2 regions of the Paenibacillus sp. F4 genome follow, and region 2 is predicted to be linked to the other one. Evidence: riboswitches for the same ligand, from Rfam matches in the RefSeq annotation. Region 2 holds a riboswitch; the other holds the start of a gene.
The links. Region 2 has a riboswitch for FMN ahead of ribE (riboflavin synthase). Riboswitches for the same ligand answer to the same signal wherever they lie in the genome.
Positions count from the first base shown of each region.

Region 1 (16,301 bases), on a different contig from region 2:
GATCAAACTACTGCATCCATGCGCAATATTCGCAAAAGGTCCGCCATGCACAATAACTGGAGTTCCCTCCAACGTTTGCACCAGATTGGGTTTCAATGCTTCCCGAAGCAGCACAGCCATACCTTCCACCGCATGTAGTTCCTCAGCTGTTACCGTTTCGCCATCTTCGTTATAACCAATCACCATCCGACCCAATCGCACTTTAAGATCGTCCATATCTTCACTTAAACATAATACTGCCATCACTTCTGAAGCCGAGGTAATCAGAAAGCCACTTTCTCTCACTGCTCCATTACCTGACCCCAATCCGGTCACAATATTTCGCAAACTCCGGTCGTTCATATCAACAGCGCGTTTCCACACGATCCGCTCCGGTTTCAACCGCAAAGCATTTCCATGAAATAAATGGTTATCGATCATCGCTGCCAGTAAGTTATGCGCTGCCGAAATCGCGTGAATATCACCTGTAAAATGCAGGTTAATGTCTTCTGCCGGAACAATCTGGGCTTGTCCTCCCCCGGTTGCTCCTCCTTTCATGCCGAAGCAAGGGCCGAGGGACGGCTCACGCAACGCAGCAACGGTTTTATGCCCCAGCGCATTCAGCGCCTGTGACAGCCCGATGGTTGTCAGCGTTTTTCCTTCTCCCGCCGGCGTGGGATTCATCGCTGTAACCAGCACCAGCTTTCCATTCGGGCGATCCTTTAACTGCTCCCACAGGGACGGATTCAGCTTCGCTTTATATTTTCCATACGTCTCCAGATGTTCTTCTTCAATTCCTGCTTCCTTGGCTATATCAATAATCCTCTTCATCTTTCGTTATGTACCCCCCGTTTTATAAGTCTGACCGATGGTGTCAAACCCTGTATCGTTTTATTTTACCAAAGTGTGCCGCTTATTGCGCTATGATTCATTTCATCGCAAGCGTTGCTATCATGTGAGTTATAAAAAAAGAGCATTCCCCGGCCGCATGGACTTCGGTGAATGCTCTTTTGACACGTCTCGTTTTAACAAGCAGCTCTCAAATTAACCTGCAAAGTTAGCAGCGTAATTTTCAGCAATAAATCCCTTAGAAATCAGGATAGCTTGGGATTTCTTAGTAGCAGGACCATAGCCTTGGGTCAGCAGGTCATTAATATGTAAGCGGTTATATATGAAGCAAAATACAAAGTTGGACGCCCCACTCGTAAGGATCGATACCAGAAAAATAATAACAGCCCACTTCCAATCCCCTCTAAACAACGCAGGGAAAAAACCGAAAAAGAGCGTAGTCCATGAAAAACCTACTTTGCGTTCCTTGATCATTCCCGTTTTATTTCTCAATTTAATCTTCATTTACCCCTTACCTCTCTTTATATAGTCTTTTAGAACTATATTAGATTATATAGGACAGAGGGAATAAATGGAACTCATTTCGTAAAATCATAAATTTCTCAAATACTTTCTAGTTTATAATGCTTTTCTAGCATTTCTTTAAAAACATCAACAGGGTACTTGTATTCAACTGTTTTGAAAACAATCCGGTTATTCCACTGGTTTTTTTCCAGCTCGCACCCATGCTCCATATCCAGTTCCTTCATGATAAAAATAATCTCATCCAGGGTTCCCATCACACTATGTCTATTTGTCGTCGTCACCAGCATCTGCTCGCCTTCCTGTATGTATGCCTTTACGATACGCTCATCAATTCCTTCGCTGATCATCAATTCCTTCAAGGCTTGCACAAAAAGAGTCGGCAGGTTGTTGTACTGCGATTTTTTAATCCCAAAAAGCGTGATGCTTAAGCGGGATATATCATGCATAAACACTATATTTTTTCTTCGATTCAGTAAAAACAAGCTGGCATGCCAACTATTCAAAGGCGGATAAATATCAACTTGAAGTGGTTCAGTCTCCCATTCCTTCAGCAGTTTTTGTGTTCCTCGTATGACAAACATCTTTGCTCTCCTTTATGACGGTCCTGTGCCGTAGCTCGTGATTAGACATACCTGATTTCTTGTATAAAGCATGTCACGTATATCATAACATCGTATTCCAAACACCGGATTATAAACTCTTTCAGTATAATAGAGAGGCTAGCAGCTGCCAGTAATTTGATCACATCTTCTGTTAGGAGTGGAGATGAAATTACTACAGTGCCTTCAGGTTAAGAGCATTTTGAATACTTCTCTGTTGTGGTTAAAGGGATCGGAAGCATGGGCTATTTGAAAAATTAAACTAATTTCAATACATTCCATGTTGTGGTTAAAGTTTAGAGCAAGCTCATTGATTTTATCCTGAATCTATTTCAATACATCCCATGTTGTGGTTAAAGCATCGGAATGCATGGCGGTAGACGTTCGCGACTCGCATTTCAATACATCCCATGTTGTGGTTAAAGTTCAATACATCACATGTTGTGGTTAAAGGCTAGTAGAATCAAGCTTTTCAGTTTTAATAATGTGCTTATTTTACTACAGCCACTAGGGTTTCGCAATTTTTTCCCAACCGTAGACCCCTCCCCTCTGATTGTAGAGAAAAACGTCTAAAACCCTGGCACCTCTAAGAAATTCCACGTCTCACCCTTTTAAGAGGTTGGGAAAAAATCACTTACAACGCTTAATGAAATACCTTAATTTAATAGGAACATCATTGGATGTACACCGTGGAATTCATTCTTGAAATAAAGCCAATGCATCGGGAAAAACACCCTTTTAACTTTCTATGAATATTCCCCACTCAACTTCAATGGATAATTTTTATGGAAATCCCCTCCACTGCTCTATATAATTCAGGTACAGTTCGTCACGCGAGCTTAATCTAAAAATTAGGGGTGTTCCACACCTATGTCACAGCATATTTTACTTATTGAAGACGATCTATTCATTGCCGAAATGCTACTTAAAGCACTCACCAAGGAAGGTTACACTTTAACCACCGCCTATGACGGGGAAGAGGGACTTCTTGCCTTTGAACGTCATACCTATGATCTGGTACTGGTGGATTTGATGATGCCGAAGGTGGACGGTATGGAGGTGATCCGCCGAATCCGTACCCACAGCGCCGTACCTATTCTGATTATGTCAGCCAAGGACAGCGACGTGGATAAAGCGCTTGGACTGGGCTTTGGGGCAGACGATTATGTTGCCAAACCTTTTTCAATGCTCGAAATGACGGCTCGTATTCAGTCCGCGATCCGCAGATCTACTACATATGCCCGTCAGCAACAACAGGAGGAACAGCCGCAAGCACAAGTTTTGACCTACGGCAGTCTGCGCATTGATTTTGATCATTTTACAGTCATACGCAATGAAAATGAAATTCAGCTAACAGCCAAAGAGTCCGATATTTTGAAGCTATTTGTAGCCAATCCGAACCGGGTATTTACAAAAGCACAATTATACGGATTTATTTGGAAAGACGATTATATGGGCGACGAGAACGTGATTAACGTCCACATTCGCCGCCTGCGTGAGAAAATCGAAGAAGATCCCTCTCATCCTCTCCACATTAAAACGCTATGGGGCATTGGCTACAAATGGGAGAATGGCTGATATGAACATCGAAAACATTTCTGAGTGGATTGTCGGCCTCATCATGTCAGTCGTTATAGTATGGCTTTGGCGGGAGCGTATGGCCTATAAGCGCAAAATAAAAGATATACGAGCGCTACTAGAGCGGATTGTGACGGTGAATCATGCGGAAAAGCTGCTATATGTCACAGGTGACGTTGAACTGCAACGACTCATGACGGAAATTAATCGACTGCTGGACTTGAATCTCAGAGTGTCTGCAGATTACAACCGTAGCCAAATTGCTATGCGCAAAATGATTTCGAACATTTCACACGATCTCAAGACCCCGCTTACGGTTGTGCTTGGATATGCCGAGATGCTGGATGGCGATCCGACTATTTTGCCGGAAGAACGTATAAAGCTGCTATCCAAAATTCATCAAAAGACAAGCGAAGCGATTGAGTTGATCGCAAGCTTTTTTAATTTGGCGAAACTGGAAGCTAATGATACGGATATTCCGTTGACCCGACTGGAGATAGGAGAACTGTGCAGACGCAGTATTTTGGAGTATTATGACCTGCTGACTGCACAGGGATTTACTGTGCATATTGAGATCCCCGAGTACCCCATTCATGCCTTGGGGAACGAAGGAGCCATTGGGCGGGTGCTGAATAATCTGATCTCGAATGCCGTTCGCTACGGGGCAGATGGACGGACGCTAGGCCTGACACTGTCAGAACAGCAGGATACAGTGCGTATAGAGGTATGGGATCGTGGGAAAGGCATACAGGAATCTGAGCAAGATAAAGTTTTTGAACGCATGTACACACTGGAGGACTCCCGCAATAAGGCGGTACAAGGCAGCGGACTGGGCCTTACGATTGCCAAACGTCTGGTTGAAACGATGAACGGAGAAGTTCAATTGACCAGTAGACCTTATGAGCGGACAGTCTTCTCTTTTACATTGAAGAAAATCAACTATTAATCGTACTCAACATGCTCAACTTAATAAATTTGTAAGAATCACGAAAGAAAAATGAACATTTCGCCCTGTATCCTTGAATTATCAGCAGTATACGAAGGGAGAACACCCATGACTTACGTAATACGTACACATCAGTTGACCAAGGCCCTGAAGGGCAACGAAATTGTAGCGGGAGTCAGTATGAATGTGCGCAAGGGAGAAACCTATGGCTTTCTCGGCCCTAACGGGGCAGGCAAGACGACGATGATGAAAATGATTACGAATTTACTCAAGCCGACATCGGGTGAAATTGAATTATTCGGTGAGAAATTAACGCCAAAATCGTATCATCTGCTCGGACGGATGGGTTCGATTATTGAATACCCGATTTTTTATGACAGGCTAACGGCGCAGCAAAATCTCGAACTTCATTGTGAATACATGGGCTACTATAATAAGCAGGCTGTCCGGGATGCCCTGGAATTAGTGAACTTGCAGAATGCGGGTGACAAGTCGGTAAAAGACTTTTCACTGGGAATGAAACAGCGTCTCGGGATTGCCCGCGCTATTGCGACTAAGCCAGAGCTACTCATTTTGGATGAACCGATTAATGGTCTGGACCCCGTGGGAATCAAGGAAATCCGCCAATTATTCCATATGCTATGCAAGGAATATGGGATGACCCTGCTCGTGTCCAGTCATATTTTAGCGGAAATAGAGCAGATTGCGGATACGGTAGGCGTGATTAATCACGGAAGGCTGATTGAGGAAGTGTCGATGGAACAGGTGCGAGAAACCAATACGGAATATATCGAATTTACGACCAACGATTGTAAAAAAGCGACCTACGTCCTCTCCCATCATCTGAATCTGAATAATATAAGGGTACTAAATGAACAGAGTATACGTATTTACGATTCAAATGTACCGCAGAAACAAATTACGAAGACGCTCATTTTAAATGATATAGAAGTGGATTCCATTCATCAGAAAAGCAGCACCCTGGAAGACTACTTTTTACGGCTGTTAAACGGAGGTGATCTCCATGCTTAAATTGATGCAGTTGGAGCTGAAAAAATTTCATCTGGCGGGTTATATCCGTTCAGCACTGATCGCCAATGCATGCATTCTTGGGCTGCTCTGTATTATCGCGCTGGACAGTCAAAGTGAAGGAATACCTGAATTTACACAGTACACTCAACTTTTGGATATAATAGACATTTTTGTAAGAGCCACATTTATTGTGTTTTCCTCCGTTTTGCTATGCCGCTTTATCGTCGGAGAATTTAAATCCAAATCGATTACGATCTTGTTCATGTATCCGATTCACCGTCAAAAGTTGATGATCGCCAAGCTCTTGGTTGTGCTGCTGTTTACGTTCTTGTCTATTATTATATCTGAAATAATCATTACGGCCGCTATTCATCTGCTCAACCAGTTTGTCTTGATTGTACCGGATAACCTTACTCTTTCGATACTGGGTCAACAATCAGCACGGACGTTAATCAATGCCGTTGCTGCCAGCTTTATGGGATTGGTTCCGCTGTATATGGGGATGCGAAGATACTCTGTACCCACCACTATTGTGACCTCAATCCTGATTGTAGCATTGCTTTTCTCCAATAATAACGGCGCTACACTTAGCTCCATAGCCCCCGTGCAAATTGGCTTCTCTATACTGGGAATGCTTGTGGCTTATGCGGCGATTCGACGTATTGAGTATAAGGATATTACCTCGTAATATGTAATTTCGTAGAGCGCTTTCAAAAAACAGATGAAAATCATTGTTAGATATACACACATTTTTCACTGGACTTCATTCTAAAACAGGTATATCCTATAGGAGAAATTAAAAACGGAATAAGGATCTTCGGGGTAGGGTGAGATTCCCAACCGGCGGTATGGCTCATGGAGCTAAGCCCGCGACTCTGTATCTGGCAACAGGATACGGACTGATTTGGTGAGATGCCAAAGCCGACGGTAAAGTCCGGATGGAAGAAGATCGAAATATCAACATGCCGCGAAGTGGATGAATACTGCGTTATTAGTTTTGCAGCAACTTCATTTAACTTGCATAAAGCGGCAAGTTTATTTGATCAACCCCCGTCTTGCATGGCCTTTCGCCATGGACGGGGGTTTTTGTGCCACCGGTCCTGTATTCGCAAGGAGCTAATTGAGTATGAGTCAATCTTCTACTGTACTAACATCCAAAGGTTTTGATCGTAGCTCCCACATGAAAAGCGGTTTTTGGCTGGTCGCAATTGGAGCGGCCTTGTGGGGCGCAGACCCGCTGTTTCGTATTATTTTGCTAAAGTCATTTACTTCAACACAAATTGTACTTATGGAGCATGTGCTGCTCTTCCTCGCTCTGACACCGATGCTGTGGAAGCATCGTGAGGAACTCAAAGCGGTACGGCTTCGTCAAGTTTTCGCTATTTTATTCGTCTCGTGGGGCGGCTCGGCTCTGGCCAGCGTGATTTTCACTATGGCACTCAGCAATGGTGATTTGAATGCTGTACTCTTACTCCAGAAGCTTCAACCCTTGGTCGCTATTGTTCTAGCCCGTATTATTTTGAAGGAAATGTTGCCGCGTCATTTTGGATTATTAATTGTCGTCGCTCTGTTCGGGACGTATCTTCTGACCTTCGGTTGGTCGCTCCCCTTCGGACATGTTCGTGATTTTGTTCAGGTTGGTAGTCTGCTTGCACTCGGTGCAGCAGTTCTGTGGGGCGGTTCGACAGTCATGGGAAGTTACTTGCTTCGTTCAATGAAATATGAAACAGTAACCTCCCTCCGCTTCATGGTGGCGCTCCCTCTGCTGATTGTCCTCACCTCTGTAGAGCATGCGCCATGGAATATGCCTGCCGGTACATGGGCGGGCGCAGCTGTGATTATCAATCTGCTATTGCAGGCATTGCTTCCGGGTCTTCTCAGCTTGCTGCTGTATTACAAAGGCTTAAGTACGACCAAAGCGTCTTATGCCACGATGGCAGAACTGAGCTTTCCCATGGTTGGTGTCGTGATTAACTGGATCGCATTTCAGCAAATCGTTACTGTAGCGCAATTAACTGGTTTTATGCTCATCTGGATTACGCTCTTTATGATTTCACGTCAGCAAAAAAATTAACAGGTTCAATGTCCCTTTCATGACTCACCCAAGCCAAATCGTGAAGATGCCTTTGCATCTCCGATTTGGCTTTTTATGTATTAGTATTAATATTTCAAATAGTTCTTTAGACCTATTTTTCGACAAAAGTGTCTAAAACATGAAACTATTCCTCGTTTCCCATAGATTACATCTTTAAAATTTATCGGTTTCTGTCGAATAAAACAATGTAGTGATCATCAGACACAGAGGAGCAAGAATATGACTAAAGAAAAACAAACAGTTCCATGGTGGAGCAGGTTTCTCAAACAGTTTTATTTAATGAGGACAAAATTAATTGTAGCTTTTATGGCAGTCCTATTGATTCCCAGCATACTTATTGGATACTTTTCTTATCAGGGTGCTACGACGCAACTCAGTCAGCAAATGGGCGGTGCCGTGTACACGAATCTGTATCTGATCCGAAGCAATGTCAATCAGTATGTATCGCCTATTATGAAAGACGTTGACGTGCTATCCACTGAAATCCAATCTGATTCCATTGATTCCAACGAAGAGGCTCTTCAGAAAAAATTGGATGTCATCGTCAAAGCTCATCCCGAATTAGATGCTGCGCTCCTCGGCAATGAGGAAGGACAATACATTCGTACGCCGAAAAAAAAGGAAACCGATTATGATCCAAGGGAAAGAAAATGGTACAAAAACGCGATGCAGGAGAAGGGTAAAGTAGCCGTCAGTGTTCCAGCTGTCAGCGTCACGACAGGGAATTTAGTGGTTAATTTATCAAAAACGCTGGAGGACGGTCAAGGAGCTATTGCATTAGCTTTGAACCTAGACAAGATGAGCCAAAACCTGCAGTCTGTAAAGATTGGGGAACGCGGAGGACTCATTATTGTTGATTCTGATTATAAAATTGTGGCTGGAGCTGGAACTGCCTTTAAAAATACAGGCAAAAAACCAACAGACATCATAGAGGGACTTCCCGAAGTAGCGAAAACCGCTGAAAATGATACTCCCTCCATATCACAAATTCAATTTATGAATAGGGACGTGTTGGCCTTTACACTCAAGGACCCTCTCACCGGATGGAACATTGTCGCACTGTCGGATCTGGAGGATTACAGTGATGCAGCCCAACCGATTCTGAAGCAAAGCCTGATTGTAATTATTATTTCCATACTGGCCGCTGCCATTATCATCGTGCTCATGATTCGCTCGTTCCTGATTCCACTGCGCAAGCTGCAAGCAGGAACACGTATCGTCCGTGACGGAAATCTGACCGAACGTGTTAATCTGTCCAGTAAGGACGAGTTCGGCGAGCTGGCACAGAATTTTGACCAGATGACACATGCCTTGCATACGATGGTCTCCGAGGTCAATCAAACGTCCTCCCGACTCGCTTCCTCTTCCCTGATGATCAAGGAAAGCACAGAGCAAACGACGGAGTCCGTACAACACGTAGCGGAAACGGTTATGGAATCCGCAGAAAATGCAGCCACCAGCGCCGAGGCATCCGAGCAAACCGCTAATGCCGTTGAAGAAATGGCCAAGGGTGTCAGCACCATTGCCGAATCAGCAAGCTCCATCGTGGATTCAGCAGGACAAACCGAGCATGATGTAGCTCAAGGCAGTCAAATGATCAGCCATGTGCGGACACAAATGGACCGTATTCTGGAAGCTGTAAGCCAAACGGCTAGCCTGATGGATGAGCTATCCCAGCTCTCAGACGATGCGAAGCAGATGAATACAGCTATTGCCGCCATTGCCAAGCAAACCAATTTGTTGTCTCTGAACGCGTCTATTGAAGCTTCCAGAGCTGGCGAAGCCGGGCGTGGATTTGCCGTAGTCGCTATAGAGGTACGCAAGCTGTCTGAGCAATCCAAGGAAAGCGCAGATTCCATCAGTCAGATCATTACTCAGATGCTCGATTTGATTCAACGCTCCACCGCTACCATGAACGGTAATGTTCGTAACCAGGTAGGTGAAGGATTACGTATTAGCCAAGATGCAGAAGGTGCATTTACGAATATTGAACGCTCTACATCTCATATTGTGGAACAAATTCAAAGTGTGTCCGCTGCGGCTGAACAAATCTCAGCCAGTACAGAGGAAGTTTCGGCTACTGTCACCCATTTGGCAAGTCTGTCTCGCAATTCGGCGGACAGTTCGCAGACAACCTCTGCTGCCGCTCAGGAGCAAATGGCGGCCATGGAGGAAATCGCATCTTCGTCTCAGGAGTTGTCCAACATGGCGCAGGATTTGCAACAGCTGGTTAAGCGATTTAAGATTTAAGTTACACATCGTATCGTTGCAATTTCATGCAAGTAAGAATGAGCAGCAGTACATCTAATGACTAACAAAAGCCTTCGTCCGTATACTAATTACGGGCGAAGGCTTTTTCCATGTGAGTACTTGGGGTGATCTCTCTTGTTTACTTATAGGGTCATCTGACCGGTTAACTGACGGCGTCTATCTCCTTCGGGGTCGTGCTCCATTTTAATATCCTGATGGAAAATAACTGTAGTCCGCTCTTCCCTGTCGTACATCGGCCAAGCCTCCTCGGACAGCACAGGCTTCCCATCACGTGCAAAAGCAACCCATGCCTGCTGCATAGCTTGAGCGAGCTTCTGCATCGACGGTTGAATCTCTAATCCAAGCTTACCTAGCAGCTCCAGATTATCGAAAACAAACGCAATTTCTGCACCGTGAACCGCTTGTCCAAAGGTAGGATGCCCCGGCAATGTCCAATCAAAACGATACATCCATACAGGCGCATGCGCCGACTGCGCAACAGCAAGAGCCAATGCAGGACGCCAAAAAAATAGATCAGTCAACATTTGTGCCTGTCCCTCAATCGTAACCGGAAATGGTTCTATCAGGTCGCCGATGTCTGACATGCCCGTCATCATTTCCAATGCCTGACTCGCTGTTGACTTGTTCATTAGATGGGATTCTTTTCGGATGAAATAGGCCCCCTCATGCAAGTTCGTTCCAATCAAAACGGATACCTGCTTTGCTGAACCTTGCACGATTGCAGATAGGGGTACATCTGGCAAGGTCACACCGTCCACAACGGGTTGATAGATCATCGCCATCCCTGGTCCGATGACTTCATGCGTCTTCGCCATAGCTAGCATCAGCGCATCTGTCGGCAGCGTAAACAACCGTTCTGGATGCTGAGTGTCCACACCCAACTGCTGCAGATACACAGCCGTCACTTGTTCGGCCTGTGAAGTTGGCAATACCTGCGACGCACCGCTCTGTAAAATTGCACGCTGGAACAGTCCCTCAGCTGCTGGCATTGCCAATAAAGCGGCAATACTCATCGCGCCTGCTGATTCACCGAACACCGTTACTTCGTCCGGGTTACCGCCAAAGGCAGAGATGTGATCCCTAACCCATTTCAGCGCAGCGATCTGATCCAGCAGTCCCGCATTAGAGGTCAGGCCATCTCCCTTTGGAGTCAGATGCAAAAATCCTAACGGCCCCAATCGATAATTGATCGTAACAACCACAACATCGCCATTCTTCGCCATACGTTCCCCGTCATATAAAGGTATAATCCCGGACCCCGTGACAAAGGCACCACCATGAATCCACACCATCACCGGGCGTCCCTTCTCAGGGGCCTTCGAAGCAGGTGTCCAAACGTTCAAATATAAGCAATCTTCGGACTGCTCAGGCGGTTCCACCAGATTTCCAGTCATACTTTCAGCGGATGGCATAGGTTGCGGGCAGATTGGCCCAAAACTCGACGCAGCCCGCACACCCTCCCAAGGCTTCAAAGGCTGGGGCGCGTGAAAACGTAGTTTTCCAACAGGAGGCTGTGCATATGGGATACCTTTCCACACATGATATCCATTCCCCGTTTCCCCACGTAATTGACCTAAACGAGTATGTACCGTAATACTCTCCATCATGAAGCCTCCTTTATTTCGTATGTTCAACACAACGGTATAATATCAATCTTTACATATCTCTATTATACCCTTTGCACACGGCCAAACCAAAAAATACCGGAAGCACTTTTGCGCTCCGGCATTTTTAAAAACAAGATAGGGAAATAGCGATTAATCCCGAACTTCTTCTTTGGGAATCAGCTTGTAAATTTCTTCGCTTTCCATAGAGTCAATTAATCGGTCTAGCCACTTGTAATAAGCGACGGCCTGCTTCATTTTCAAACGATCTTGCTGAAGAATCGCCTTAAATTCCTCGTACTCTTCACCCTGATTCATCAATCTATCCAGCTCATCAATGGCTTTGCGCAGCACCAGTAAATTTGTTTCTACCGCTTTTCTCCATTTAATAGCGAAGAAGTCAGTGAATGTTTGATGCCAGTCATATTCGACTTCATACAAGTCCTTGCGTGAGCCCTTGCTCCATACCTTATTTACCATTTTCAGATCCAATAATGTTCGAACTCCTGTACTCATGCTCGTTTTGCTCATTTCCATTTCACGGCCCATCTCGTCCAGCGTCATCGGTTTATCCGCAAAGAAAAGCAAACCGTATAAATGCCCCGCAGACAAAGTGATCCCATACAGGTCCATGTTTTTACCTATAGCTTCTATAACACGTTTGCGAATTTTTTGCAGCGAAGCCTGCTGCTCATCACCTAACTGGTACAAGCTCATGCTTGCAACCTCCTAATTTTAGAGCATTTTGCACAACCTAGTATGAACGATTTACCCGTAAAAGATTAGCTTTGACGCAATGTATGAAATCTTTCAATAATAAATGAAATGTTTCAAAAACAAAGCTTCTGTCTATATTACAACAGCATGGATCGTTCAAAATCATAATTCGCAAAATTGCTAATGATAGTAGATTTTTAAAATTATGGATATACATAAATCTTTTTCTTATGGTTATATTTCATTGTCTATTTTAAAAAAAGCACTATCGGTTGTAAAGTTCCGAATGTTTGAGCATTCTATAGAACGAAGGAGCATATCAAAGGAAACTTTGTACAGTTTTTTCTGTACGTACTTTATGAACAGTTTTTTTGTTTGAAATGTAAGCAATGCTTCTGTTACAATTAATTTTGTCATTAACCGTTCAGGATGTTCAGAATTATGATTTTTATACTCAATCCTTAATGCAACAAGGGGTTAATACCAAGCAAAGTATAGAAAGAAGAGGTGTATGTATGACGATTTTGGAAGTCAAAAATGTCAGCAAACTCTTTGGTCCTCACGCAGAGCAAGGTGTTCCGCTCCTGGAGCAAGGCTGGGGCAAGGAAAAGTTGGCCAAAGAAAAACAGATTACTGTTGGTGTCAATAAGGCCAACATGGAAATTAAGCAAGGTGAAATTTTCGTAATTATGGGGCTATCGGGCAGTGGCAAGTCCACTTTGGTGCGAATGCTAAATCGCTTGATTGAGCCTACCTCCGGTGAAATTCTGGTCCACGGCAAAGATCTCCGTAAGATGAACAAAGAACAACTTCGCGAAGTTCGTCGTAAAACCATCAGCATGGTTTTTCAAAAATTCGCCCTGTTCCCACATCGGACTGTATTAGAAAATGTAGAATATGGTCTTGAAATTCAAAAGGTAGAAAAAGCACAGCGTCAGGAAAAGGCGCAACAAGCGCTGGAACTGGTTGGTCTTAAAAACTGGGGCGATAAAATGCCCGATGAATTGAGTGGCGGTATGCAGCAGCGTGTCGGCCTGGCACGGGCGCTGGCTAATGACCCTGAAGTGCTCCTGATGGATGAAGCGTTCAGTGCATTGGACCCTCTCATTCGCCGTGACATGCAGGATGAGCTGTTGGAACTTCAAGATAAAATGAAGAAAACAATTGTATTTATCACCCATGATCTGGATGAAGCGTTGCGGATTGGTGACCGGATTGCATTGATGCGAGACGGTGCGGTCGTACAAATCGGTACACCGGAAGAAATTATGATCCAACCGGCTAACTCTTATGTAGCCCGCTTCGTCGAGGATGTGGATCTGTCCAAGGTATTGACGGCTGCTCATGTCATGCTTCGTCCAGAAACCATCACCATGGATCGTGGTCCACGTGTGGCTCTGGAATTGATGCGGGAGCGTGGGATTTCCAATTTGTTCGTCATTGACCGTACTAAAAAGCTACTGGGTGTTATTAACGCCGAGGATGCTGTTCATGCACTGCGCAATAATTTGAAGATTGAAGATATTTTGATTACTGACGGACCGCAGGTTGCTGCCGAGACTGTCATTAATGATTTGTTTGAAATTACAAGCTCGTCCAAGGTGCCGTTGGCTGTGGTCGATGACAAGCAAAAGCTGCTGGGCGTTATCGTCCGTGGAGCATTGCTCGGCGCACTTGGTGGAGATGTTACCACTACGAAGGAGGTGAATGCCCATGATACCGAAACTGCCAATCGCTGAGTGGATTCAATCTATTGTCGACTGGATGGGTATTCATCTGGCTGGATTGTTTAATGTTATTTCTTCTATTATAGAAGCTGTAGTAGGCTTTTTCTCAGGTCTGTTCATGCTTCCGCACCCTCTGGTGTTCATCGTGATCATCGGGATTATCGCCTTTATGATCGGGCGAGTTCAGCTTACGCTGTTTACTGTCATCGGCTTCCTGCTGATTGATAATCTCGGCTATTGGAGTGAAACAATGAATACGCTCGGACTGGTCATCACGTCTGCGCTCGTATCCATTGTTATCGGGATTCCCATCGGGATCTGGTGTGCATACAGTAAATCCGCATCCCGCATTATCACGCCTTTACTTGATTTTATGCAGACGATGCCTGCGTTCGTGTACTTGCTCCCAGCGGTTACCTTTTTCAGCCTGGGTGTTGTACCTGGTGTTATCGCATCTGTTATCTTTGCTATCCCCCCAACGATTCGCATGACTAACTTGGGAATTATGCAAGTATCAGGTGAGCTGATCGAAGCCTCAGATGCTTTCGGTTCAACCTCTGCGCAAAAGCTGTTCAAAGTTCAGCTTCCACTGGCATTGCCTACCTTAATGGCTGGTATTAACCAGACGATTATGCTGTCACTGTCCATGGTTGTTATTGCTTCCATGATCGGTGCAGAAGGCATCGGTGCTGTTGTGTACCGTGCTGTGACACAGCTGCAAATCGGTAAAGGTTTTGAAGCCGGCTTAGCTGTTGTCGTTCTGGCTATTGTGCTTGACCGTTTTACGCAAAACCTATTTAAACCTACGCAAAAAGGCAAAAGCCGCGTATCCAGCAAACAAAAAGTATGGATTACTTCTGCAGTTACAGCTGTCATTTTGATCGCTGGTGCATCCCAATATTTTGTTGGTACGGATCATTCCGCATCTGGCAAAGGTAACGCTGCTGCCAACCCGGTTGGCGAAGAAGTCGGTTACAAAATTATCGGTATTGATGCCGGGGCAGGCATTATGAAATCGACTGCCAAAGCAATTCAAGACTACAATTTGTCTGATTGGAAGCTGGTTGAAGGTTCCGGTGCAGCTATGACGGCCACACTGGACAAAGCCATTAAAGCGAAAAAACCGATCATTATTACAGGTTGGACTCCACACTGGATGTTCAACAAGTATGATCTCAAATATTTGGAAGACCCTAAGAAGTCTTATGGTGAAGCCGAGGGGATTCATACGATTGCCCGTAAAGGCTTGCAGCAGGATGCTCCTATCGCTTATGAGTTTCTAAAACGTTTCAAATGGACACCGGAAGATATGGGTGAAATGATGGTTGCCATTCAAGCCGGAACCAGTCCTGAACAAGCTGCCCAGGATTGGGCGGAGAAACATGCCGACAAGGTTCAGAAATGGACTAAAGGACTGCAACCTGTCAATGGCGACACGTTCAAGCTGAGTTATGTGGCTTGGGATTCCGAAATTGCCAGTACGAATTTGCTAAGTTATATTTTGGAGAACAAACTGGGTTACAAAGTAACCGCACTTCAAGTGGAAGCAGGTCCTATGTGGACGGGTGTCGCTAGTGGTGATGTAGATGCTTCACCGGCTGCATGGCTGCCGTTAACACATGCGGATTACTGGGCTAAATACAAGGATAAGCTCGACGATCTTGGGGCTAATATGAGCGGTGTTAAAACCGGATTGGTCGTTCCAGCTTACATGGATGTTAAATCGATTACTGATTTGCAGGATAACGGAGCCGAAGCGGCTCCGGCTTCCGCCACAACTGAGGACTTTGGCAAAGAGGTCGGTTACCGCATTGTCGGTACCGACCCTGGCGCCGGACTAATGAAGCTGACCGCTAAAGCTATGAATGACTATGGCTTATCCGACTGGAAGCTGCTTGAAAGCTCTGGAGCTGCTATGACCGCTACACTGGATAAAGCTATCAAAGCCAAGCAGCCTATCGTCGTTACAGGTTGGACTCCTCACTGGATGTTTAACAAATATGATTTGAAATACTTGAAAGATCCTAAAAAAGCGTACGGTGATAAGGAAGAAATTCATACAATCGCCCGCAAAGGTTTGAAGCAGGATGCTCCTGTGGCTTATGAATTTCTAAGCCGCTTTAAGTGGACTGCTGAGGATATGGGTGAAGTAATGATCGCGATTCAGGACGGTACTGCCCCACAGCAGGCTGCCAAGAACTGGGCTGATAAACACCCTGACAAGGTTCAGGAATGGATCAAGGGCCTACAGCCCGTCAACGGCGATCCTTTGAAGCTGAGCTACGCTGCTTGGGATTCTGAAATTGCCAGTACGAATGTATTGAAATATGTACTGGAACAAAAATTGGGCTATAAAGTAACAGCCCTGCAAGTGGAAAT
Region 1 covers NZ_POVS01000014.1:40,804-57,104, forward strand. Annotated here, with positions in the region: gene C1T21_RS15420 (formate--tetrahydrofolate ligase) at 1-810, opposite strand, end outside; gene C1T21_RS15425 (hypothetical protein) at 1,024-1,332, opposite strand; gene C1T21_RS15430 (DUF6933 domain-containing protein) at 1,431-1,934, opposite strand; gene C1T21_RS15435 (response regulator transcription factor) at 2,823-3,530, shown strand; gene C1T21_RS15440 (sensor histidine kinase) at 3,532-4,476, shown strand; gene C1T21_RS15445 (ABC transporter ATP-binding protein) at 4,585-5,508, shown strand; gene C1T21_RS15450 (hypothetical protein) at 5,501-6,196, shown strand; FMN riboswitch at 6,318-6,462, shown strand; gene C1T21_RS15455 (DMT family transporter) at 6,635-7,582, shown strand; gene C1T21_RS15460 (methyl-accepting chemotaxis protein) at 7,823-9,853, shown strand; gene C1T21_RS15465 (carboxylesterase/lipase family protein) at 9,997-11,478, opposite strand; gene C1T21_RS15470 (GbsR/MarR family transcriptional regulator) at 11,632-12,195, opposite strand; gene C1T21_RS15475 (quaternary amine ABC transporter ATP-binding protein) at 12,711-13,934, shown strand; gene C1T21_RS15480 (glycine betaine ABC transporter substrate-binding protein) at 13,909-16,301, shown strand, end outside.
Region 1: another riboswitch for FMN. It lies ahead of C1T21_RS15455 (DMT family transporter); the one in region 2 lies ahead of ribE (riboflavin synthase).

Region 2 (16,301 bases):
TGCACGTATATCCAGTTACTGATGGCGCAGAGGATCGGGTTTTTGAACGTCCGCAGCCATTGCTGGGATACGAAACCCAACTACTGGGGGGCGTTATTGCGACTCAGGGAAACAGCATGACGAGAGATGTTAGTGGTTCACGTCAGGGGTATGTGCCTGACTATGAAGCTGATAAATGTACCCATTGTGCCAAGTGTGATTCGATTTGCCCGGATTACTGTTTTGTATGGGAAGAGCAAGCTGACAAACGCGGAAGAATGATGCCATTTTTGCAAGGGATTGATTACCAGTATTGCAAAGGATGTCTGAAATGTGTAGATATTTGCCCATCGGGGGCATTAAGCTCGCGTCGCGAACAATGGGGATGGGCGGAACAGAATCGAGTTGCCCACCAATTTCCGGCATATGAAGGAGGGCGTGCGTAATGGCAAAACTGGAGGAAGAACTCAAACAGACAGGCGCCGCGCAAGTGACAACGTTCGAATCCGGTAATGAAATGGCAGCTACGGCGGCTGCGCAGATTAATTATCATATGATGGGATATTTCCCGATTACTCCATCTACCGAGGTAGCGCAGTATCTGGATCAGATGAGAACGAGAGGTCAGCATAATATTAAGCTGGTTGCAGCAGACGGAGAACACGGATCGGCAGGGATTTGTTATGGAGCTGCCGCAGCGGGAGCGAGGGTTGTGAACGCCACTAGTTCGCAAGGTTTCCTGTACATGCTGGAGCAGTTACCTGTTCAGTCAGGTACCCGTTTTCCAATGGTTATGAATCTGGTGACACGAGCTGTCAGTGGTCCCCTGGATATTCGCGGGGATCATTCGGATCTGTACTATGGTTTGAATACAGGCTGGGTCATTTTGACGGCAAGTACACCACAGGCTGTGTATGATATGAACATCATGGCACTAAAAATCGCAGAGCATAGCGATGTTCGGCTGCCTGTAATGGTTGCATATGACGGTTTTTATACGTCCCATCAAAAACGTAAAGTGCAATATTTTGCAGATGCTGAGACCGTGCGCGGTTTTGTAGGTCCTAACCCGAACTTAAATTATCCGAATATTACTGATTTTGATCATCCTGTTACCGTAGGTGCGCATATGAACGGTGATGACCTGACGAATAATCATGTTCAGCTGTCCGAAGCACTGAAGCTGTCAGAAGGAGTATATGAGCAGGTAGCAGCAGAATATGCCGCTTTATCCGGTCGGGAATACCCGATTTTAGATCTGTATCAAATGGAGGATGCTGAGGTCGCGGTATTCCTGTTGAATTCGGCGGCTGAATCGGCCAAGGATGTGGCGGATCAACTCCGTGCGCGCGGGATTAAAGCCGGTGTGATACGTCCGAATATCATCCGACCGTTCCCAGCCGCACAACTGCGGGAAGCATTGCGCGATGTCAAGGCGCTGCTGGTAGGTGAACGTGCAGACTCGTATGGGGCAGACGGCGGTAATTTAACGCATGAGATTAAGGCGGCCTTGCAGGAGGACCCGCTGAATCGGACACTCGTGTTGAGCCGTATCTTTGGCTTGGGTGGCAAGGATTTTTATGCGGAAGATGCTGAGGCGTTCTTCCAGCTTGCGATTGAGGCGGCAGAAGCAGGACGAGCGGAGAAGCCCTTTGATTATTACGGAATTAATCCGGGTTCACCGGACAAGGTGATGCCGCAAGTTATGCAGCCGCCACGTGGCAATGCATACCGTACGGGCCTGATTCAGGTTACGCCGGACGAGGCGACCGGGAAGCTCAAAGTTAAGGTACCACCCCTGCGGTCGTTGACAACCAAACCACGCCGTCTTACACCAGGTCACGGGGCTTGCCCAGGATGTGGGGCATTGTCTGCGCTGGAACTGTTTTTCAAAGGTATTGAAGGGGATATTGTCGTGTTGTTCCAGACAGGCTGCGTATATGTGACGACGACAGGGTATCCATATACATCACACAAACAACCGATGATCCACAATCTTTTTCAAAACGGGGCCGCTACACTTTCAGGAGCGCTGGAAGCTTATATGGAAATGAAGCGCCGTAATGAAATTGAAATGTCGGACGATCCGACTTTTATCATGATCAGTGGTGACGGTGGGATGGATATAGGTATGGGTTCTGCGATTGGTGCGGCTCTGCGTAATCATAAGCTGATCATGCTGGAATATGATAACGAAGGGTACATGAATACAGGTTCACAGCAATCATACTCCACTCCGGTTGGTCACATGACTAGTACGTCAGGTGTAGGGAAAATGCAAAAAGGAAAGCAAGGACATCACAAGGATACCGTGCAAATCATGGCTGCTTGTAACATTCCGTATGCTTTTACAGCAGCTGAAAGTCATCCGCAGGATATGCTGCGCAAAGCAGCCAAGGCTCAATGGTATGCGAACAACGTGGGTACGGCCTATGGTAAGATCCTGTGCGCCTGCCCGTTGAATTGGAAATCCGAAGACAGACTGGGCACCAGCATTGTGGGCGCTGCAGTTGAGTCTTGTTTCTTTCCTTTGTACGAAATAGAGCAAGGCAGTACGACGATTACGTATAATCCGGAAGACAAGGGAAAACGGATTCCAGCTGCAGAATGGTTAAAACTAATGGGTAAAACGAAGCATCTTCTCAAGGAGGAGGCTACGCTGGCTACCTTTGAGCAGGAGATTGAGCGTCGCTGGACTATCCTGAAAAAGAAACATGAAATTTCGGAGCTATAATTCCGTTTTTTGCATAATCATCGATTAACATTGTTAGCCGCTGTTACTTTAGTGGTTCGATCAAGATTCTTTGCGCTTATTGCGCAAAGAATCTTTTTTGTCGTTTATGGGTTGAAGCATAAAAAAACAGGTAATGATTTCCGATATAGGAGTGTAGGCCTATAAGAGGCACGTTAAAAAGTTTTCTTCTGAATTTTAAGATGCAATGAGGTGCAGGTAATGATTAAGCTGAATACAGTTGAAATAATCGAAATTATAAAGAAGCAGATCCCTAAGGTTATGAACATCAAGCCAGTGGAGCTAAAGTTTACGGATGATTTTGGACGGGCTTCGTTGGCAGCGACAGAACACAAATTCACGCTGACGAACCAGCATTATTCTGCCAAGGTGATGGATTGCGTGTTAGAAACACAGGTACGCCCCATTTTAATGTGCGAAATTATTTATTTTCTGAAATGCGAGTTTATTGACGGACATGTTGATGTGCGACTGGATTATGAAGCATGTTCTGAGGAAGGACGGGGACCTGTTGCTTCAGCCGTAATTACCTTTGATCATGCAACAGAGTTGGGAGTCGAGGAACTGGCCGATTTGATTGATTTGGCGCTTCATATGAATGATAAAACCTGGTTTGAAGAACTCTCCAGCCAATATGTCAAAACCAAAGCAGGAGCTTCTATTAGATAACTTGCTTTTTTTAGAAGTCGGTGCTAATATACGTAACAAGTTTAATGTTAATTCAATTAAATAAGAGCAAGATCCTTCGGGGCGGGGCGAAATTCCCCACCGGCGGTGATGACATGTTTGTGGATCGTTTTTGTGAGAAACAGCATGGCTTAGTCCGTGACCCGGATGCTGAATGATCGGCAGAAGGTGGACCTGGTGCAAATCCGGGACCGACAGTATAGTCTGGATGGGAGAAGGATACGAAGCGCATGTGCATGACGTGACATGTGCCGATTTTTAGCATACCCAATTGTGCGTACGGCTTATTTCGTTGTAGGACAGCATCGGGCGATAGCTTGCTTAAGCTTTCTTTTTGATGGGTGTTCTGAGCGTATTTGGTTGTATCCTCAGTCATGCTTTCTATTGGCAAACCTATGATTTCATGTCGTCTTAAGATGCATATGAACTGCGCTTGTATACTACAAATGTGACTCTCATCACCCCCATGACGGATTGAATCCGAATTGGGGGTTTTTTGCGCTTATAGCTGATGAATTAGGGATAAACTGAAATGTAGTGGAAAGGAGTGAAGGCATGTTTACCGGATTGGTCGAGGAAGTGGGTCGCATTCAAACTATTTCCAAAAGCGGTGAAGCGATGGTGCTGGGGATTTCGGGTTCCGTGGTGTTGGGCGATTTGAAAATAGGAGACAGTGTCTCGGTGAATGGTGTTTGCCTGACGGCGATACGGATTGGTTCGAAAGACTTTAAGGTTGATGTGATGCCGGAAACCTTTCGCAGCAGTAATCTGAAAGAGTTGAGATCCGGCAGCCGAGTCAATCTGGAGCGAGCGATGGCGGCGAGTGGAAGGTTCGGAGGACACATTGTACAAGGACATGTGGACGGGACGGGAACGATTCGAGGGGTGACATCAGACCAGAATGCAGTTGTGTTCGAAGTTGAGCCTAAAAATCAAACATTATTTAAATATATTCTTCTCAAAGGGTCAATCACAATTGATGGTATCAGCCTCACAGTCGCACAGCGTACGGGAGATACCTTTGCCGTATCCATTATTCCCCACACCTTATCCGAAACGGCCTTACAAGCCAAACGTGAGGGGGATACCGTCAATATCGAATGCGATATTTTGGGCAAATATGTAGAACAGCTTTTAAATTACAGAGGTGCAGCGGAGGCGGAGAGAGTAGAAGAAGAAGCTCCTCTCAGTTTGGACTATTTGGCGAAACACGGCTTTGCCTGATATTGAATGGTAAACCTGTTTAGGAGCATTCGTGGCACAAGACATAAGGAGGAAAGTGTTATGGATAGAGGTAGCCAAACAAGTGCAATGGCAAACGTCATAGAGCTTGGCGAGTTGGAACATGACGAAGAGATTCATTTGGATTCCATCGAAGAAGCGTTGGAGGACTTAAAAAACGGTAAAGTCGTTATTGTAGTGGATGATGAACAGCGCGAAAACGAAGGCGATTTTATCGCTTTGGCTGAAAAAGCGTCGCCTGAGGTCATTAATTTCATGATTACAGAAGGTCGCGGGTTGGTTTGTGTGCCAATCACACGACAAAGAGCCGAGGCCTTGGAATTGCATCCTATGGTAGAGCAAAATACAGATTTCCACGGTACTGCCTTTACGGTATCGGTAGATCATATGGAGACAACAACGGGTATTTCAGCGGCCGAGCGCTCCTTGACTGTACGCGCCTTGGCAGACGAAGCAGTCACAGGAAGTGATTTCCGCAAGCCTGGTCACATGTTCCCGCTGATTGCTCGCGATGGTGGTGTCTTGCAGCGTGCTGGTCACACTGAAGCTGCTGTTGATCTGGCCCGACTCAGTGGCTTCAAGCCTGCTGGGGTCATTTGCGAAATTATAAAGGAAGATGGCTCAATGGCCCGCCTGGCTGATCTGGCAGTGGTCGCCAAGCGACATCAATTGAAGCTGATCAGTATTCAGCATTTGGTGGACTACCGTCGTCGTTTGTCATTGTAAAAATACATCTTGGTTCCAAGTAAATCTGAAGTATTGTCCGAAGTCCCTAAATAATTAAACTAAGAGAGGTTGATTAAACATGGCACGTTTTCTAGAAGGTAATCTCGTATCGAACGGTTTAAAATATGGTATTGTGGTAGGCAGATTTAATGAGTTTATTACGAGCAAGTTGTTAAGCGGCGCAATTGACGCACTTCAACGACATGGTGCACAGGAAGATGAAATTGATGTAGCTTGGGTTCCGGGTGCATTTGAAATTTCACTGATAGCACAAAAAATGGCTGCAAGCGGCAAATATGATGCCGTAATTACGCTGGGTACCGTCATCCGTGGTTCTACTTCACATTATGATATCGTCTGCAATGAAGTGGCCAAGGGTGTGGCAGCGAGCAGCCTGAAAACGGGAGTACCCGTTATTTTTGGTGTAGTGACGACAGAAAACATTGAACAGGCTATTGAACGAGCAGGTACGAAGGCTGGTAATAAAGGTTGGGATTCTGCATTGGCTGCGATTGAAATGGCCAATCTCGGCAAGCAATTTTAATTATAGGAATAGCTGAATAGAACGCTATAAACTGCAAGGTGAAAAAGGGATTGGATTGTTAAGCAAGGCGATGACGTATATACTACAGAAAGAGGGATTGATAACGTAGAGCTTAAGTGCTATAGGGAAAGGTATTGTTGAATGATGATTGGAGTAAGGCAGGGGGAAGCACATTGACAGTCGTAAACTACAAGCTGGAAACATTCGAGGGTCCGCTGGATCTACTGTTGCATCTGATTGATAAAGCCGAGATCGACATTCAGGATATCCCGATTAGCGATATTACTGATCAGTATATGGCTTTTTTGCACAGTATGCAGGAGCTGGAACTGGACATTACGAGCGAGTTTCTGGTGATGGCGGCGACGCTCTTATCCATTAAGAGTAAATTGTTGCTTCCCAAGCCACCTGTGATGGAATATGACGATTTGGATTTTTATGAGGAAGAGGATTATGATCCACGTGAGGAACTGGTCCGCAAGCTGGTGGAGTATCGTAAATATAAAGGGATTGCTCGCCATCTAAGTGAACGTGAGTGGGAGCGGAGTCTAATTTATGGCAAGGAGCCAGAAGATCTGAGCGCATTCCTGCCCACTGAACCCGCAAATCCGGTACATGGGCTGCATGCAAGCGATTTGGTCGCGGCCTTTCAGCGTGCTTTGCGTAAAGCAGAACGACGTACGACGGTAACCCGTGTTCATCGGGACGAAATTTCAGTCAAGGACCGTATACGGCAAGTTATCGGAGCTTTAGAGATGGTGGGGAATGGAGGACGGCTGCTGTTCTCCAAGCTGATGCATGAGGATATGTATCGGCATGAAGTGGTTGTGACCTTTTTGGCTATCCTTGAACTGATGAAAATGAAACAAATTTTCTGTTATCAGGAGAAGCTTTTCGATGATATTGTAATGGAGTGGAGAGGGGATTTACGGGTTAATGGATTATCTGAAGCTGAAATCAATTATTGAGGGACTGCTGTTTCTCGCAGGAGAGGAAGGATTGTCCACCAAGCAGATCGCCGACATTGTAGAGCAGCAGCAAGAGCTGGTTGAACAGTGCCTGGAAGATATGAAGCAGGACATGGAGCAGGGGGGAAGAGGCCTGCAACTTGTCCGTATTGCCGGTCATTATCAGCTTGCAACTTTATCCGAACATGCACCTTACTTTGAAAAGCTCGCATACTCTCCGGCACGTGCCTCACTGTCTCAAGCTGCTTTGGAGACGCTGGCCATTGTGGCCTACCGCCAGCCCATTACAAGAGTTGAAATCGAAGAGATTCGGGGTGTCAAATCCGAGCGGGCCATACATACACTGGTCAACAAGGAGCTCATTGAAGAGAAAGGTCGAGCTGAAGCCATCGGACGGCCAATATTGTACGGAACGACGAAATCATTTTTGGATTATTTCGGTCTGGGCTCTTTGGCAGATCTACCACAACCGGAGTTGTTCGAAGATTCGGACAATTTGGAGGAAGAGACTCAATTATTGTTCGAGCGTCTGGAGAGCAGCCAGCCTGCAGCCAACGATCTGGATCTTGAATCCCAATAGAGTTCATCCGGATCTTGCGGCTCACTTATATAAAATTTCAAATAGACAGCCAGTCCTCAAGTAGTTGGGGGCTGGCTGTTGGTATTTTAAGATGCATGATTTTCCGGCGAACGGTCATACTATTTTTGCCATGATATCTATAGCAAAAAGGTAGGGAGGACTCGCCAGTGTGGAAATGGATCAGTATCGCCATCATCGTCGTTATATTACTTGTGCTGGCTATTCTGCTCTCTCGTATTCGATTAAAGCTGGATATTGCCAAACATGACAATGATGATCGGGCGCATCTAGAGATCAGATTTCTATACGGGATGATTAAAATAAATTACGATATTCCGGCCATTCTCATAACAGGTTTAAAAAAAGGGCTTCTCTATCGGCTTGATCGCAACAAAAACATACATAAAACGGATGCTTCCGTGGATAGCGGTAATATTGATACAGAAAAAATCAAGCAATTTATATATGATATACGGGTTTTGCTCAAGGGAACGAAATCCTTCAATCGATGGTTGCGACATACTTTGGCACATGTGACGATGTCCAAAATGGAGTGGTCCACCAACATTAGTCTTGCTGACGCGGCTTATACAGCTACCTCAACCGGTATTTTGTGGGGATTAAAAACGACCTTGATCGGTTTTGCTTCCAGCTTTGTGCGCATGGATTGTACCCCTAAGCTGTATGTTGTGCCGTATTGGGTGGATCGCTTGCGTTTTACCACTACTTTGAACTGTGAAGCAAACGTATCGCTCGGCTATTTAATTTTCTCCATGCTCATCTTATCTTACCGCATATGGCGCGTTCCGGGTGGACCCGAGGCATGGAAGCGGGTTTTTTTCAAAAAAAATGAAGATCTTCAAGCTAACAATGAAAGATAAACAATGAAGTGTGATGAAACTCAATCTTTCTGAACTTTGGGATTTCAGTGTCCTTCAGATTAAGGCATAACCGAATCGAATGACATACATATTTCCTTGAACCCCTGCGCACAATAGCGAAAGAAAAGGCAGTCTAAGCTTGAGATAAGTAGAGGAGGAATTAATCATGTCAGATCACCCGATTCAAGGGCTCATGCAAACCGCAATGGAAAACATCAAAGCCATGGTAGACGTGAATACGATCGTGGGAGACGCGGTGGAAACACCCGATGGTTCCGTTATTTTGCCAATCAGTAAGGTAGGATTTGGTTTCGCTGCCGGTGGAAGTGATTTTAACGTAGACGAAGAGGCACTTCATACTTCCTCGGCGTCGAGTAATCATAGCGGGAAGGAAGGTCATCCTTTTGGTGGCGGTAGCGGTGGTGGTGTATCTATTCATCCCATTGCTTTTCTGGTTGTTGGCAAACAGGGAGCACAAATCGTTCCATTGGACAATCAAACGCATCTGATTGAGAAGCTCATTGACTCCACGCCATACCTGATTGATAAGGTTCAGTCTATCTTCCAGAACGCAGGCGGCAACTTGCAGACTCCACCCCCACAGGTACCTGTAGATGTTGCTACGGATCACAGTCATTCTGGCCCGGCTTACTTGTAAAAGTTATTGAAATTAAAAGCGTTCTCTCAGGAAGGTATCCCAAAGCCGAGTATAGGCTAAGGAATACCTTCTTTTCTGCTTGTACTTGGCCCTATCCCCGAATATACTGCCTTCCCCCAATGACAGCATGTATATGGTGACTGTATTCCTGGTGATACAAAGTGTGCAGCGATATTTCATTTTTTCGATTTCCTTCGGCAGCATACTGCGATAGGTAGATGAAGTCCGGATAGATCACTTCATTCGTCAAATAAGCAGATACCGTGGCATCCGGTCGACGATGTTGATTCAGGGAATCGATAATACCCTTCGCCGGCCAGATGCCAATCCCATGTCCATAAAACAAGTCTTCCTTCAGCTTAACGACATTTTCTCCTTTCCATTCCAATGTTTCAGACGACACATCCGGATTGTTGAAATACAAAATATCGCCAGGAGCCGCTTTATGACTTCCTTGCTCCTGTATGAGTCTGAGGTCGCTGTCATAGTGCCAGTCATACAGCAGCATATCTGCAAAAACCCGATTAAACTCACTTTCCAGAATGGAATCCAGCACTCCTTTGTACAGCACAATAACCATAGCTGTTGCACATTCAAAAGCGTATTGTTGACCGTTTAAAAAAATGTCTCTGATCCCCTGTGCCGGAGTGACACCTGCTTTGATCTGAAAACCACCTTTTTCCGTTAAATCCCAAAATTGCTGGTTGCAACGTGCGGTAGCAAAAGTGGCAAAGGATACACCACTTCGATGCAATGCTTCTGCGGACTCTACAATCTGCGATCTTAAAACCATTTCAAACTGGAGACGCAGCATGATGTAACCCCCGATCCCTATTTAACTTTGGTAACTAATATATATGTACTCGGGAGGGCAAATTGCTTGGTTTATGCGGAAAGAAAGCAAAAAGAGAGCAGCTAATGGCTGTCCCGTAAAGGAATTTTCTGTTATAAAGGTGGACATACTTTGAACAGCTTGGACATAGAATGGTACAAGACTTGCTCAAAACCGGAGGAATCCCAATGTTTAAAAAAAAGCAACACATTCACGCGGACCACAGCCATTTCTTGAATAAGGCACGCGCATTTGTTTTGCCGCTGGTGCTTCTGCTTATTTTGTCATTGCCGCTTACGTTGCTGAGTCCACAGCCCGTTCGAGGAGCGATAAAAACAGAAGCAGCGCCGCCCGCATTAGGAACCCATGCACAGGCTGCTTCTTTAATTGATGTCACATCAGGAAGAATCATTTATTCTACCGAGGGTGACCGGGAGCTACGTATTGCCAGCCTGACCAAAATTATGACTGCAATCGTGGCCATTGAACATGGACGCTTGCAGGACCGGGTAAAGGTGAGTCCTACCGCGTATGCCAAAGAAGGGTCCTCGCTTTTTCTGCAAATGGGTGAACAAATGTCGCTGGAAAATATGCTGTACGGCTTAATGCTCCGTTCTGGTAATGATGCCGCTTCTGCCATTGCTGAGCATGTGGGGGGGACCGAAGAGGGATTTGTCCATTTGATGAATGACAAGGCGGTTCAGCTTGGGCTAAGCCACACACATTTTGCTAATCCGCACGGGCTGGATGCCGAGGGACATTATTCCTCAGCCAATGATATGGCCCGACTTACTGCTTATGCGCTGCATAATCCAACTTTTGCCCGTATCGTAAAAACAGAACTGAAAAAAGCACCGAATCCCAACGATTCTTGGGACTACTCATGGCACAACAAAAACAAAATGCTGCGGCTGTATGAGGGAGCTGACGGTGTGAAAACAGGCTTTACCAAAAAAGCGTTTCGCTGTCTGGTCAGCTCGGCCACACGGGACGGCCGCCAGCTTGCTGCCGTTACCTTGAATGACGGGGACGATTGGAACGATCATGCCCGTATGCTTGATTACGGATTCCGATATTATCCGCTCATTCCGATTACGGACAAGCAGCAACCTATCGATGGTTACCCACTATTAACAGGTACAAGCTTTGCATATCCTTTACATGATAGTGAGAAGACACAGTTGCACAAAAGACTAGTGTTGTATAAAAATTCCGCCTCTACAGACAGAGCGGACGTATCTTTTGGCTTACGAGGACGGGTTGAATTCCTATTGGATGGTAAACTTATTGGTTCCGTTCCTGTGTATGAAAAAGGGAGTAAGCTGCCTGCTCAAAGTAACGTACAGCCACAGCAAGAGGCTCCAACTGCACAAGATCCTGCGAACAATACTCAGCAACGAGGTTGGACGAGCAGATGGAACGAAATTCTAAAAAATTTGTTTGGAGCCTAGGGCAAGCAGAAAATAGAGCTGCACGTGTCACATCATTGGGAAAAGGAGGAATCAGCCATGATTCATCTCATATGGGTGGCTTTGATTTGTATTGGATTTGTATTTGCTGCCGCGCAGGGAAATATTGAGGTGGTGACGAAAGCAGCTTTTGACGGGGCAACTACGGGGGTTACAGTGTGCTTTGGACTGATAAGTGTGCTGGTGTTTTGGATGGGCATGATGAGGCTGGCTGAAGATGGCGGGCTCTTACAGAAAATATCCAAGTTGCTTTCTCCTTTGGTTGCCTTTCTCTTCCCTGATGTTCCGCGTAATCATCCCGCTATGGGTTACATTTTGTCCAATATGAGCGCTAATTTGCTGGGTCTGGGGAATGCAGCCACACCGATGGGAATCAAGGCTATGCAAGAGTTGCAGACGCTCAATCCAGATAAGCAAACCGCCACACCAGCCATGTGTACGCTGCTCGCCCTGAATACAGCCAGTATTACGCTTATTCCTACGACGTTGATCGCGATACGGCTTAATTTTCATTCCGCACATCCGGCAGAAATCGTCGGTACGACACTGGTAGCGACCGCAATAGCCACCTTTGCCGCAATTGCGGCGGACCGTTGGTACCGTAGTCGAGAATTGCGCCGCCGTCCTCCAGCGATTCCGCCGTCCCAGACATCCTTGGCACCACTCACCTCATCAGCACCAACATCTGCTGCCTCTTCAACTACGTTGCCCGTATCTTCACCTGCCGTTCCGGGAACGGGAATCACGGCTGCCAAGGGCAGGGACACCACTTGGAAAGGATGAGGGAGGCATGCTTAATTTTATAAATCTCGTATCGACTTGGGCCATTCCGATTATTCTCGCTTTTATTCCTTTATATGCATATGCTAAAAAGGTACCTGTCTACGATTCTTTTGTGGATGGAGCCAAAGACGGCTTTTCTACCGCCATCAGCATTATTCCTCATCTCGTAGGCATGATGGTAGCGATTAGCATTTTTCGGGCATCCGGCGCTTTGGACTATTTGATCTCCTGGGTAACCCCATGGATTAAACACTGGGGTGTACCAGGCGAGGTATTGCCTTTAGGCTTGCTTCGTCCATTGACGGGCACCGGTTCACTTGCGTTCACGACGGATCTAATTCGGACTTATGGTCCAGATTCCATGATCGGTCGGATCGCTTCAACGATTCAGGGCAGCACAGACACGACGCTTTATGTGCTAACTGTATATTTTGGTGCGGTAGGTATCCGCAATGGACGGTATGCTTTGAAGGTAGGACTATTTTCAGATGTGGTTGGTTTTGTGGCAGCCATTGCCATTTGCCTGCTTGTATTTTAATTTCTGCATCGTTTTTTGAACGGGGGTTGTGATTTTGCTCATGGATGGGTATCATTAGCATGAGGTGAATTAGCGAACATGGAAAGATTGCAGAAAATATTGGCCCAAGCTGGTGTAGCTTCCAGACGTAAATGTGAGGAGCTTATTCAGGCGGGCAGCGTGGAAGTGAACGGGGTTGTCGTAACTGAATTGGGAACGAAGGCAGACCCTGATCAAGATATGATTACGGTAAAGGGACGCCCGATCAAAACCGAGAAAAAAATCTATCTGATGATGAACAAACCTAAAGGAGTCATTACGAGTGCTTCCGATCCGGAAGGCCGTAAAATCGTGTCAGACTATCTGAAAGGTGTTAAGGAACGCGTATATCCGGTAGGACGTCTTGATTACGACACCGAAGGACTGCTGTTGCTTACCAATGATGGCGAGTTCGCCAATCTGCTCACCCATCCCAAGCATCATGTGCCCAAGACATATGTGGCAACAGTCAAAGGTGTTCCGCATGGTACTGAGCTGGACAAGCTGAAAAAAGGAATCGTGCTGGAAGATGGCATTACTGCACCAGCCGAGGTAGAATATAAAGATGTAGATCCGAATGGTAAGGAGTCTGTGATCCAGATTACCATTTATGAAGGCAGAAATCGCCAGGTAAGACGGATGTTTGAGGCCATTTCACACCCGGTCATCAGACTCAAGCGGATTGCCTTCGGGGATCTTTTGCTACAAAACTTGAAGCGCGGTCTGACCAGACCCCTAACCAAGGACGAAATCAACCGTCTCATTCAACTTGCCAAATCAGACAACACGAAAAAGAAACGGACAGGACGGGGGTCATAACCCCGGCCTTTTTGGTGTAAAGAGACTGTTGGATGAGAGTAAAGTTTGACCAAGCACGGGAAAATAGTAAAATAGAGAGAATGGTTTTTTAGCGAAGGGGCTGGGAATATGTCAGAACAAAGCAACCGCATATTAATTGTAGATGATGAAGAACGCATTCGCCGCCTTCTGCGGATGTATCTGGAAAAAGAAGGATATGCAATTGACGAAGCTGAGGATGGTGAGATTGCCCTCCAAAAAGCGACTGCAAGCGATTACAGCATTATTTTGCTCGATGTGATGCTTCCGGGGATGGATGGAATTGAGGTGTGTACACGGCTGCGTCAGACTAAAGCTACACCTGTGATTATGCTGACTGCCAAAGGCGAGGAAGTGAACCGTGTACAAGGTTTTGAAGTTGGAGCAGATGATTATGTGGTTAAGCCCTTTAGCCCGCGAGAAGTCATTTACCGGGTGAAGGCGATTTTACGCCGTTCGTCGGAAACTGCCTTTTTAACGAAAGAGGCGGTACCAAGCAATAGTATTGTTTTTCCGAATCTTATCATTGAACATGATGCGCACCGGGTAACTGCGGGTGGGATTGAAATCAGTCTCACGCCTAAAGAGTACGAGCTGTTGCACTATTTGGCGGTGTCGCCAGATAAAGTCTTCTCGCGCGAAGAACTGCTGAAAGACGTTTGGAATTACGAATTTTTTGGTGATCTGCGCACTGTGGATACGCATGTGAAACGGCTTCGTGAAAAGCTGAATAAGGTATCGCCAGAGGCAGCGGCTATGATTACGACCGTGTGGGGCGTAGGTTATAAGCTGGAGGTTCCAAAATAACGTGAACTTCTGGAGATCGCTGGTAGGCAAGCTGTGGATCACCATCATTTGTCTTGTAGGTTCTGTACTTATTTTTCTAGGGCTTTTTTTATTGCCGTACATCAACAGAAATTTTGCGGCGTATGAATCGACGGAAATTAAGCATTTGTTCACCTATACATGTATTGTCGGATTTTTATTGACGACCTTTTTTGCCCTATTCCTTTTTACTAAAATCACACAGCCTATGCAGCTGTTGATTCAGGCGGCGAATGCGATTCGTGAGGGAAGGTATGATACTCGGCTTTCGCTGGTGACCAGTGATGAAATTGGAGAACTGGCGAAAACTTTTAATCATATGTCTACGGAACTGGAAGCAACGATCCGCAGTCTGAATGAGGAGAAAAACCATTTATCCAGCGTACTGCGAAGCATGTCTGATGCAGTAATCACCTTCGACAGAAGCGGACAAATTATCTTGACGAATCCGCCGGCACAAAGTCTATTGGATATCTGGAAAAAGCTGGAGTGGCAGGAGCGTGATCTGGAGGAGTTTGGAGCTTCTGTACCTGAGCCTTTGCAGTCTCTGTTCCATACCGTTATGGACAGGGGGGAGGATGTCGGAGACTATATCCATGTCAAGAAGGGCTCCTGGTCGGTGCAGATGGCGCCTCTCTATACGGATAATGCAATCCGCGGTGCAGTAGCTGTGCTTAGAGATATTACGGAAGAAGTGAAGCTTGAGAAGATGCGGAGCGATTTTGTGGCCAACGTATCTCATGAAATCCGTACACCTTTATCTATGATGCAGGGCTACAGTGAGGCGTTGCTGGATGGTATGGCGGGTTCACCTGAAGAATCCGAGGAGCTGGTACAGGTCATCCATGATGAATCATTACGCATGGGAAGGTTAGTCAAGGATCTGCTTGATCTGGCCCGAATGGAGGCTGGTCATACAGACATGCACCGACAGGAAGTGAATGTGAATGAGCTGATCGAGCGTGTTCACCGTAAATTTACGGTACGTTCAAAGGAACAGGGACTGACACTCGATTACCATGAGCAAGGCCAACGTTTGCTGCTGCCTGAGGCAGATGAAGACCGACTAGAGCAGGTATTGACCAACTTGCTGGATAATGCATTCAGACATACACCCGGCGGGAAAAAGGTTACTATTGCGGCGGATCGAATTTTGGGAGAACGGCATGAGTTAATCCGTATTCGGATTAAGGATGAAGGTGTAGGCATTGCCAGCGAGGATCTACCTTATATTTTCGACCGCTTCTACAAGGCAGATAAGGCCAGAGTACGTGGTGAGGATAAAGGGACTGGTTTGGGGCTTGCTATTGTCAAGAACATTGTAGAGGCTCACGGAGGCTCTGTCTCTGCTTCCAGCGTATTGGGGGAAGGGACGGAATTTACTATTTTGCTGCCGATCTCCAACAAAACAAAGCTGGGTCTGTAACAGGCTTATAAGCCCCAGCTGATATACCCCGGTTTGCAGGCATCCTCGGAAGAGGGTGCTTTTTGTTGAAAAATCAACATTTATCTTGTTCAACGTGGAACATCCTGTTTCATGCATGATGATTGCTCTCATGACAGATAACGGTATAAGAGAAAAAGACGCCTGGGTAGCCAGGCGCCTCTCTTTATTATAAAACCATGGACTTCTCAATATGTCTGGAACTAATTTAGCACTACTTCTTGGGCAGTATTTAGTTCTGGCAAACCAACGAGTTGAATCAGCACGTCTTTTGGCACGGCTTTATCGACGGTCAGAATCATGATGGCTTCACCGCCGACAATTTTACGCCCTACTTGCATGGATGCGATATTGACGCCGTTCTCCCCAAGCAAGGTGCCGACACGACCGATAATGCCTGGTTTATCATTGTGGGAGATGAGCAGGAAATGAGCTTCCGGTGCCACATCTACCGGGAACTGGTTCAACCGAACAATACGTTCGCCATAGCCTGCCAGCAGGGTGCCAGATACACGTTGCTCTTCGCCGCTCTGCGTTT
Region 2 covers NZ_POVS01000013.1:212,492-228,792, forward strand. Annotated here, with positions in the region: gene C1T21_RS14175 (2-oxoacid:acceptor oxidoreductase family protein) at 1-425, shown strand, start outside; gene C1T21_RS14180 (thiamine pyrophosphate-dependent enzyme) at 425-2,713, shown strand; gene C1T21_RS14185 (IDEAL domain-containing protein) at 2,933-3,400, shown strand; FMN riboswitch at 3,469-3,642, shown strand; gene ribE (riboflavin synthase) at 3,974-4,642, shown strand; gene ribB (3,4-dihydroxy-2-butanone-4-phosphate synthase) at 4,703-5,386, shown strand; gene ribH (6,7-dimethyl-8-ribityllumazine synthase) at 5,466-5,930, shown strand; gene C1T21_RS14205 (segregation and condensation protein A) at 6,104-6,898, shown strand; gene scpB (SMC-Scp complex subunit ScpB) at 6,867-7,478, shown strand; gene C1T21_RS14215 (DUF2953 domain-containing protein) at 7,646-8,359, shown strand; gene ytfJ (GerW family sporulation protein) at 8,526-9,017, shown strand; gene C1T21_RS14225 (protein-glutamine gamma-glutamyltransferase) at 9,109-9,831, opposite strand; gene C1T21_RS14230 (D-alanyl-D-alanine carboxypeptidase family protein) at 10,038-11,300, shown strand; gene C1T21_RS14235 (nucleoside recognition domain-containing protein) at 11,358-12,101, shown strand; gene C1T21_RS14240 (spore maturation protein) at 12,109-12,639, shown strand; gene C1T21_RS14245 (pseudouridine synthase) at 12,718-13,476, shown strand; gene C1T21_RS14250 (response regulator transcription factor) at 13,585-14,301, shown strand; gene C1T21_RS14255 (ATP-binding protein) at 14,303-15,745, shown strand; gene serA (phosphoglycerate dehydrogenase) at 15,967-16,301, opposite strand, start outside.